Regions from separate parts of the Priestia sp. MDV22-iso46 genome, predicted to be linked through region 3. Evidence: riboswitches for the same ligand, from Rfam matches in the RefSeq annotation. Region 3 holds a riboswitch; each other region holds the start of a gene.
What was found. Region 3 has a riboswitch for thiamine pyrophosphate ahead of thiM (hydroxyethylthiazole kinase). Riboswitches for the same ligand answer to the same signal wherever they lie in the genome.
Positions count from the first base shown of each region.

Region 1: linked by a shared signal. The riboswitch ahead of AC4NPH_RS10565 (acetylornithine deacetylase) and the one ahead of thiM (hydroxyethylthiazole kinase) in region 3 are both predicted to bind thiamine pyrophosphate.
Region 2: linked by a shared signal. The riboswitch ahead of thiC (phosphomethylpyrimidine synthase ThiC) and the one ahead of thiM (hydroxyethylthiazole kinase) in region 3 are both predicted to bind thiamine pyrophosphate.

Region 1 is NZ_JBZVWT010000001.1:2,078,020-2,081,303, reverse strand. It holds gene AC4NPH_RS10575 (PTS transporter subunit EIIC) at 1-26, shown strand, start outside; gene AC4NPH_RS10570 (MupG family TIM beta-alpha barrel fold protein) at 23-1,033, shown strand; TPP riboswitch at 1,253-1,355, shown strand; gene AC4NPH_RS10565 (acetylornithine deacetylase) at 1,470-2,747, shown strand; gene tenA (thiaminase II) at 2,753-3,284, shown strand, end outside.
Region 2 is NZ_JBZVWT010000019.1:21,581-24,864, forward strand. It holds gene AC4NPH_RS30075 (undecaprenyl-diphosphate phosphatase) at 1-344, opposite strand, end outside; gene AC4NPH_RS30080 (hypothetical protein) at 802-1,092, shown strand; TPP riboswitch at 1,174-1,288, shown strand; gene thiC (phosphomethylpyrimidine synthase ThiC) at 1,402-3,171, shown strand; gene AC4NPH_RS30090 (hypothetical protein) at 3,149-3,284, shown strand, end outside.
Region 3 is NZ_JBZVWT010000001.1:829,080-832,363, reverse strand. It holds gene AC4NPH_RS04365 (MFS transporter) at 1-794, shown strand, start outside; TPP riboswitch at 987-1,095, shown strand; gene thiM (hydroxyethylthiazole kinase) at 1,171-1,977, shown strand; gene thiE (thiamine phosphate synthase) at 1,991-2,635, shown strand; gene AC4NPH_RS04350 (pyridoxamine 5'-phosphate oxidase family protein) at 2,664-3,092, opposite strand; RNA gene ssrS (6S RNA) at 3,240-3,284, opposite strand, start outside.

The DNA.
Region 1 (3,284 bases), 1.2 Mb from region 3:
ATGAAATGGCGAGGGAGTTTGAATGATCGGTATTTCGTTTTATTTAAATGATAGTGATGCCAAAAAAAGATTAATAGAAGCGAGTGAATGCGGAGTTACACGCGCATTCACTTCGCTTCACATTCCAGAAGAAAAAGGAGATTTGGCTGAACGGGCAAAAGAATTGCTTCATGTGGCTAGAGATTGTGGAATAAGCGTGTATGCAGACGTATCCAAGCATACGCCGGTTCATTTAGATATTGAAAGCCTTATGACGCTATCTTCACTTGGCGTATCGGGTATTAGACTAGACGATGGCTTTAGTGTAAAAGAAACTCTTTCGCTTGCGAATGAATTTTATATTGCTGTTAATGCAAGTACGTTATCCAAACAAGAAATAGAATCGCTGTTATCTGCAGGCCTTCATCATCATCAGCTGCTTGCATGGCATAATTTTTATCCGCGGCCTGAAACAGGACTTGAAGAAACGTTTTTTCACCAGCAGACAGATTTATTTAATGAACTTCGTATCCCAGTCTGCGCTTATATTCCTGGAGAAGGTGAAAAAAGAGGCCCTGTTTATCAAGGTCTTCCTACTAGAGAAAAAGACCGTAATAGATGTCCTTTTACCTCTGCAGTAGATTTATACGGATGCGGAGTAACGGAGGTTTATATTGGAGATCCATACGCCGGTTCAAGTTTATTAAAGCGTTTAGTTCGATATCAAGAAAACCGCATTATTCCGCTGCGCATTCGTTCACTTCATATAGAGGGAACGTACAGCGTGCGTCCGGATGTATCAAGAGACGTTCTGCGGTTGGTTGATACTCGATCTGTAAAACCAGTGCCGCCATTTCGTACAGTAGAACGCAGAATCGGAGCAATTACAATGGACAATGATGGCTACGGACGCTACAGAGGAGAGGTTCAAATAGCTAAAACGAATTTGCCTGCAAGTGCTAATGTTAACGTGATTGGGTATGTGATAGAGGAAGATCATGAGCTACTTTCATTAGTGAGACCGGGGCGAAAACTTGAGCTTGTCACTGTCTAAATGGAAAAATCGTGTATTTTTAAAAAAGCCGATAGCTAACTAGTAAGCTTATAAAAGTAAAGAGCACACACTGCTTAAAAAAGGTGTGTGCTTTTTATTTTACTAAAAAGGAAACTATTTTCATTGCTGAATCATGAACCTTTCTATTGAATAAACCGCTTTACTATGATAAAACTATTAAAGGTAAACATATGATAATAGTTTAATTTCATAGAGATACAACACCACTAGGGGTGCTTTCGAAGCTGAGAGAGACGAGAAGTCTTAACCCTTATAACCTGAACTAGGTAATACTAGCGTAGGAAAGAGGTATTGTAATGGATGTTTTGTATGGGATTTCCTTACGAACTCGTTATAATAATTTTGTGTATATAAACAAAAACACTTCTTTCCTGCGAAAGAAGTGTTTTTTTATGCATAAAGGAAGGTGTCATACATGGAAGAAACAATTGATTTGCTTGTCAAACAGGTAGAGGAGCGCAAAGGGGAGCTAATCCAGTTATTAACAACGCTTGTTTCATATAAAACGCCGGCGCCTCCTGCACGAAATTCTCATGAAGCGCAGCTATACGTAGCGGATTTCCTTAAAAACTGCGGTTTTTCCATCGATATGTGGGACTTATATTCCAACGATCCCATCGTAGTAGGTACGTTAAAAGGACAAAAATCAGCTGACTATCAAAGCTTGATTATTAACGGGCATATGGATGTTGCTGAGGTACAAGAAAATGAAAAGTGGGAGACAAATCCGTTTGAAGCTGTGGTAAAAGACAATATGATAATCGGACGCGGAGTTGCTGATATGAAAGGCGGCTTGGCAGGAGCATTATTTGCAGTGCAGCTTTTAACGGAAGCAGAAATTGAACTGCCGGGAGACTTGATTTTTGAATCCGTTGTAGGAGAAGAAGTGGGAGAAGCAGGTACGCTGCAATGCTGTCAGAAAGGATATACAGCTGACTTTGCGCTTGTAGCCGATACGAGTGATTTACATATTCAAGGTCAAGGCGGAGTAATCACAGGATGGATTACGATAAAAAGCAGCAAAACCTATCATGACGGTACACGCCGAAGCATGATTCATGCTGGAGGAGGGCTGTTAGCTGCGAGCGCTATCGAAAAGATGGCAAAAGTGATCGGAGGGCTACAAGAATTGGAGCGCCACTGGGCTGTTACAAAGAGCTATCCAGGATTTTTGCCAGGAACAAACACGATTAACCCAGCAGTAATCGAAGGCGGAAGGCATGCTGCGTTTATTGCAGATGAATGCAGGCTGTGGATCACCGTTCACTATTATCCTAATGAATCATACGACCAAGTATCAAAAGAAGTGGAAGAATACATTTTAGCTATTGCAAAAGCAGATCCATGGTTAAAAGATAATCTGCCAACCTTTGAATGGGGAGGCACATCAATGATTGAAGACAGAGGAGAAATCTTTCCGTCATTAGAAATTGATGAAGGTCATGCAGGAGTGCAGCTGCTTGCACATACTCACGAACAAATTGAAGGGAAAAAGCCTCCAATTGATGTGTCAACTAGCGTAACAGATGGCGGTTGGCTAGCTGATGCGGGTATTCCAGCAGCTATTTACGGTCCTGGGAATTTAGCAAATGCACATGCTGTGAACGAACAATTAGATATCAATCAGCTTATTCAATATACAAAAGTGATGGTGCAGTTCATTTATACGTGGCTGCATACGCATAAGGAGTGATCATCATGAAATTTAGTGAACGATTATATGAAAAGCTGCAGCCGATTTGGCGCCAAAATCATAATCATCCCTTTGTAGAGGGGATGGGAGACGGAACGCTTGAAAAGGAGAAGTTTCGCTTTTATATGATTCAAGATTATCTTTACTTAATTGATTATGCTAAATTATTTGCGATTGGAGCCATGAAAGCTACCGATGTTCAAACGATGGGGAAATTTGCTGCACTTTTAGATTCTACATTAAACGAAGAAATGAGCCTGCACCGTGAGTATGCCAAGAAATTTGAAATCAGCGAAAAAGAATTAGAAAAAGCGCAGCCATCTCCTACAACGCTTGCATACACACACTATATGCTGCACGTTGGTCAAAGCGGAACATTGGCTGAATTAGTGGCGGCTCTTTTGCCTTGTATGTGGAGCTACTGGGAAATAGGAAAAGAACTCAGTGAAAAGCCTGGAGCTAACAATGAGTTTTATCGTGAGTGGATTGAAATGTACAGCTCAGAAGAATTTGGAGAACTAGCGACGTGGTGTATCA
Region 2 (3,284 bases), on a different contig from region 3:
TCATCAATGTAATCGTCAAACAAAAATCCTAACACTCCTGCGGGTAACAGACCAACAATTACCTGCATTAAATTCAAGCGATTTGTCGGTCCAATTGGAGCAGCTGGTTTTTTTCCTAATCCTAATAAATTAATAAAACGATCTTTAAAGATAACAACTACTGCTAAGATCGACCCTAGCTGAATAACAATTTTAAATGTATTAGCTACTGGAGATGAAAATAATTCTTTTGAATTTAACCACAGGTCATCCACAATAATCATATGCCCAGTTGACGAAACAGGAGCAAACTCTGTTAAACCTTCTACAATCCCTAAAATGATTGCTACAATAATTTCCCACATAAAGCTATGTACCTTGCCTTTCTTTCAAATTAATAAGCTTATCGCTTCGTTTTACATGCTCAACTATTTTCCTATTTTGACACTTGCTTTTTTATCATAATTGTTAAAACTATGAAATACAATGTGTATTTGCAAAAAGATAAGAATCTTTAATAATTTGTAATAAAAGCCTTACATGCTATAATCAAAAAACACGATATCAGCTTTTATTTTTTTTAGAAATCAGTCACTATGTTCGGTATAAATTCCGGTCCCTTAGCTAAAAATGAATCATCTAGACTATTTTTCTTTGGTGTGAAAAAATGACTAAATTATTATGTTTTTTCCATCCCCTTTACTGTCATCTATCATTTTAATCAACTAGTGCTTGCTTATACGACATATCCCCTAAGTAATTTGAAACTTTTTTCTCTCTTTTCTCGTATATAGTAGTATCTTTTTTAGGAGGCTTTTTACTATGAATGGAAATGTACGTACAATGAAATGGGTCACTGCTGGGTATGAAGCCTTGCTGGGAATTCCTTTAATTGGCGCGGGGATTGTTATGGGCTTTAGTTATACTCCTCTTTTTATTGGATTTATTCTTCATGCTATCACGCTCATTTTAGCTAATAGACGAGGGTTATCTGCGTATGGAAACATACTAGGAATTGTTACCTCACTGGTTGCTTGGATTCCATTTTTAGGGTTTGTTATGCATATTATTACAGCTATTGTGATTGCAATCGATGCTGCTAGACAACGTTAATTATCTAGCTTTTTTTATTTAAGGGTTGATTTTTTACCGAATGATGGTAAACTTAAGCCGTAAATTGAATAATTTGAATGTTATTTCTACTAGGGGTGTCTGATAGCTCAGACTGAGAGAAGAGTGCAATAAAACTCTTTAACCCTTTGAACCTGATTTGGGTTATACCAGCGGAGGGAAGTAGTCTTGAAAAGAATAGTATATGTTTATTCTTTTTTCGCCTATTCCATCGGGTTCTGTCTATCACAGAACCCGATTTTTTTATGGTTCGGTATAGCTACACTTTATGCGAAACCGGAGGAATATGTAATGTCAAAACAAAATGTATCAGTTTCTATGAAAAAGCCTTTTCCAAACAGTCACAAAGTATATGTCCAAGGATCCAGAGAAGACCTTAAAGTGCCTATGCGTGAAATTCATCAGTCTCCTACTACAGGATCTTTTGGTGAAGAAGAAAATAGTCCCGTACGTGTATATGACACGAGCGGTGTTTATACAGATCCCTGTTATGAAATTAATTTACAAAAAGGATTACCGGCTCTGCGCGAAAAGTGGATTGCAGAACGAAATGATGTAGAAACATATCAAGGCCGTACGGTTCAGCCACAGGATAACGGGTATTATGATGGTGATCCAAGAGATCAGTACGAGCGCTTTATCACTAATCGTTTACCGTTGCGCGCGAAAAAAAATCAAAATGTAACGCAAATGCACTATGCGAAAAAAGGAATCATCACACCCGAAATGGAATTTATCGCTATTCGTGAACAGATGGATCCTGAAGTCGTGCGTGAAGAAGTAGCAAGAGGGCGTGCCATTATCCCTAATAATATCAATCACCCTGAGAGCGAACCGATGATTATCGGCCGCAAATTCCACGTGAAAATTAATGCTAATATCGGAAATTCAGCTATTCGTTCAGCTATTGAAGATGAAGTAGAAAAAATGACATGGGCAACGCGTTGGGGAGCCGATACAATTATGGATTTATCAACAGGAAAGGATATCCACACAACGCGCGAATGGATTATCCGCAACTCGCCTGTTCCTGTAGGGACCGTTCCTATTTACCAAGCGCTTGAAAAAGTAAAAGGCGTAGCAGAAGATCTAACGTGGGAAGCATATCGCGATACATTAATTGAACAAGCAGAACAAGGTGTTGATTACTTTACTATTCACGCAGGTGTTCTTTTACGCTATATTCCTCTGACAGCCAAACGTACGACAGGTATTGTTTCACGCGGAGGATCCATCTTGGCGCAGTGGTGTTTAGCTCATCATGAAGAGAACTTTTTATATACTCGCTTTGAAGAAATCTGTGAAATCTGTAAAGCATACGATATTTCTATTTCGCTTGGCGATGGGCTACGTCCTGGTTCCATTGCAGATGCTAATGATGAGGCACAGTTCGGTGAATTAGAAACGCTTGGTGAATTAACTAAAATTGCTTGGAAACACGATGTTCAAGTTATGATTGAAGGTCCTGGACATGTTCCTATGCACCTCATCAAAGAAAACGTAGATAAACAAATGGAAATATGCCAGGAAGCTCCTTTCTATACTCTTGGACCGCTTACAACCGACATCGCTCCAGGCTATGACCATATTACATCAGGTATTGGGGCTGCAATGATTGGCTGGTTTGGGACAGCTATGCTTTGCTACGTAACGCCAAAAGAACATTTAGGACTTCCGAATAAAGAAGACGTTCGAGAAGGCGTTATCACCTATAAAATTGCTGCGCATGCCGCTGACCTAGCAAAAGGCCATCCAGGAGCACAAAAACGCGATAACGCGCTGTCTAAAGCAAGATTTGAGTTTAGATGGAATGATCAATTTAACCTGTCACTAGATCCAGAGCGCGCAAAAGAATATCACGATGAAACACTTCCCGCTGAAGGTGCTAAAACAGCCCATTTCTGTTCAATGTGTGGACCTAAATTCTGTTCGATGCGTATTTCTCAAGATATTCGTAACATGGCTCAAGAAAATGAAAAAGATGTACACGAAGTAAGAAAAGAAGGAATGAAAGAAAAAGCTAAAGAGTTTGTTAACAGTGGTTCAAATATCTATCAATAATGAAGTAGAACAGCTTAAAGAACAAATTAAACAGCTTGAACGAAAGTTATTATTTGTTCAGCAAAATTGTCAGCACATTATCGTTGAATCCTCACATTCTTCCGTAAGACGCT
Region 3 (3,284 bases):
TTACAACAGGATTTATTATTGGGCCCGGTATCGGAGGCTTTTTAGCTGAATACGGCATGCGTGTACCATTTTATATGGCCGCAGTAGCAGGAGGCTTGGCTGCAGTGATTACGCTTTTTGTTTTGCCAGAGTCTCGTCCTGTACAAAATCATGCTGTTTCAAACAATGAGAATCCAAAAGAAGATCGGCTGCTACTGCAGCTTATGAATTCCTATAAAGAACCTTATTTTCTAAGTTTAATTATTGTTTTTGTGACATCGTTTGGATTATCCAATTATGAAACGATTTTTTCACTATTTGTTGATCATAAATTTAGCTTTACGCCAAAAGATATTGCGTTTGTTATTACGTTTGGCTCTATTGCGGGGGCTGTAGTGCAGGTTACGATTTTTGGCTGGATTTTAAATAAGTTTGGTGAAAAAAGAGTGATTTCGTTTTGCTTGATGATGACGGGACTTTTTATTTTACTTACGCTATTTGTGCACACGTACTGGCTTATTATTGTTGTGACATTCATCGTCTTTTTAGCAACAGATATTTTACGTCCGGCAATCAGCACGCAAATGTCGATGATGGCGCAAGACGACCAAGGGTATGTAGCCGGACTAAATTCTGCTTATACAAGTCTTGGAAATATTATTGGACCAGTTGTAGCAGGCTTTCTCTTTGATATAAACATTAATTATCCGTACGTATCAGCTGCACTTGTACTGCTGCTTTGTTTTCTTTTATCTTTAAGAGCAGGGAAGGACAGAAAAACAGCTGTGAGAAATCAAGCGGTTCAAGAGAAATAACCATAAGGAAAAAATGATAGAATTCTTAGGGAATAGAAGACCTCTAGTAGCTTACTGGAGGTCTTTTGATTATTCTTTTAGTAAAGGTGTAAGGTTTACAACGCCACTCAGCCTATAGAGAAGCTTTATTTTATCGGCAAAACAGTGAAATGGTTGCAAATAAAAAAGGTTAATAGTAAACTTTAAACGTAACAAGAATAGTATGGGAGCTTGCGCGGGGCAGGCTGAGAGTACAGGGACGCCTGTTGACCATTTGAACCTGTTGGATAATGCCAGCGCAGGGAATGTGAGTACATACCAAAGCACTTTGCGCATGCAAGGTGCTTTTTTGTCTTTTTTTTGCAGTGTTAAAACTAAATGAAAAGAGTGAGAGAATATGGATATTAGTAAAATTTCAGCTCAATTAGAAAAAGTAAGAGATACAAGTCCGCTTGTTCATAATATTACGAATGTTGTGGTAACCAATTTTACTGCAAATGGACTGCTTGCACTAGGAGCTTCACCTGTTATGGCTTATGCGAAGGAAGAAGTGGCTGACATGGCACGAATCGCCGGAGCGCTTGTTTTAAATATGGGTACACTGACGGCTCAAGAAGTAGAAGCGATGAGAATAGCAGGAAAATCAGCAAATGAAAATGGCGTGCCGGTTATTTTCGATCCTGTAGGAGCCGGAGCGACACCGTTTCGTACAGAAGTAGCACGTCAGCTTGTAGAAGAATTAAATATTGCAGTTATTCGTGGTAACGCTGCTGAAGTTGCGAATGTAGTAGGCGAGTCATGGCTCATTAAAGGCGTTGATTCATTAGAAGGGCAAGGAGACGTCATTGAACTTGCTGAGAAAGCAGCGAACAAATTAGATACAGTGATTGTTATCACGGGTAAACAAGATGTAATCACGGATGGAAACACAACGTATACAGTAGACAACGGTCACCCGTTATTTACGAAAGTGACGGGTACTGGCTGTCTGCTGACATCAATTATAGGAGCTTTCGCTGCTGTAGAAAAAGAATATGTCGAGGCAAGCGTTGCTGCTTTAAGTTTTTACGGAGTGGCAGGTGAGATCGCCGCAGCGAAAAAAGGTGAAGAAGGGCCGGGAAGCTTTCAAATTGAGCTGTTAAACCAGCTTCATCTTTTATCTGGGCAGGATATTGAATCATATGCAAGAGTACATCAACGTTAAAAGGAGCTGGAAAATGACAAACGAAGAAATCAAAAAGCTGCTGCAAGTTTATTTTATAATGGGCAGCAATAACTGTAAAAAAGATCCGAAAGAAGTGTTGAAAGAAGCAATTGAAGGCGGCGTTACCGTGTTTCAATTTCGTGAAAAAGGCGAAGGTGCCTTAACAGGAGAAGCGAAATATCAGCTGGCGAAGGAACTTCAGCAAATTTGTCAGCAGCACAGCGTTCCTTTTGTTGTGAATGATGATCTTGACTTAGCGATCCGCTTACAAGCAGATGGCGTTCATATTGGACAAGAAGATGAAAAAGCTCATATTGTTCGAGAGAAAATAGGAAAAGGGATTGTGGGCGTCTCTGTTCATAATGTACAAGAGCTGCAGCAAGCGATAAAAGACGGGGCGGATTATGTAGGAATGGGACCTGTTTTTCCTACTTCTACAAAAAAAGACGCAAAAGCAGTGCAAGGTACAAAATTAATTGAAGAAGTGCGAAACCAGAATATTGACTTTCCAATTGTAGGAATCGGTGGCATCACGCCTGAAAATGCCAAACAAGTAGTAGAAGCAGGTGCAGATGGCGTTTCTATTATTACCGCGATTAGCTTAGCAGCGTCTCCAAAAGAAAAAGCAGCTCAATTGAAAGAAGCGGTAGGAAAATAAAAAAAGCGCACACTGTGCGCTTTTTTTATTATAGCTGAACAGTTTGAGGAGTTTCTTCGCCTTCATTCATGAAGCGAATTTCGTTCGGCGTAATTTCAAGAATAACATACTCAGGGTCATTTGGACCGTCAAACCATTCTTTCATGTGATCGTTCCATATACGCCCTTTTAATTGATCACCAGTACGAAGAACAGCTGTACCAGATAATTCTAAGTATTGATCGCCATATCCTTCACCGCTGTAGCCCAATAGTACGTGCACGTTCGGATTGGCTTCGATTTCTTCTGCCTTATGTGTATTGATATTTGTTGGTGTGTAAAGAGCGATACCCTCTTCATCGCTAAAGAATGTCATATAGCGAGAATGGGGTTTGTTGTTTACAACTGTGGCTAATGTTCCTACACGATTTCCTTCTAATACTTCGTTTACTTTTTTAGCAATTTTTTGTTCATTCATTTTATCCATCTCCTTTATTACTTTTTATGTTCCTCAATCGAAGATAAATAAAACATACATGTCTAAAAAAAATATAAGTTAACAATAAAATAGTTATGTAAACTAATAAAATGAAAAATAAAAAAAGCTAGCTACAGCTAACTAAAAAATAAGCCCGCACTGCCGTAACCCTAAGTGTCTTAAATACCCAGA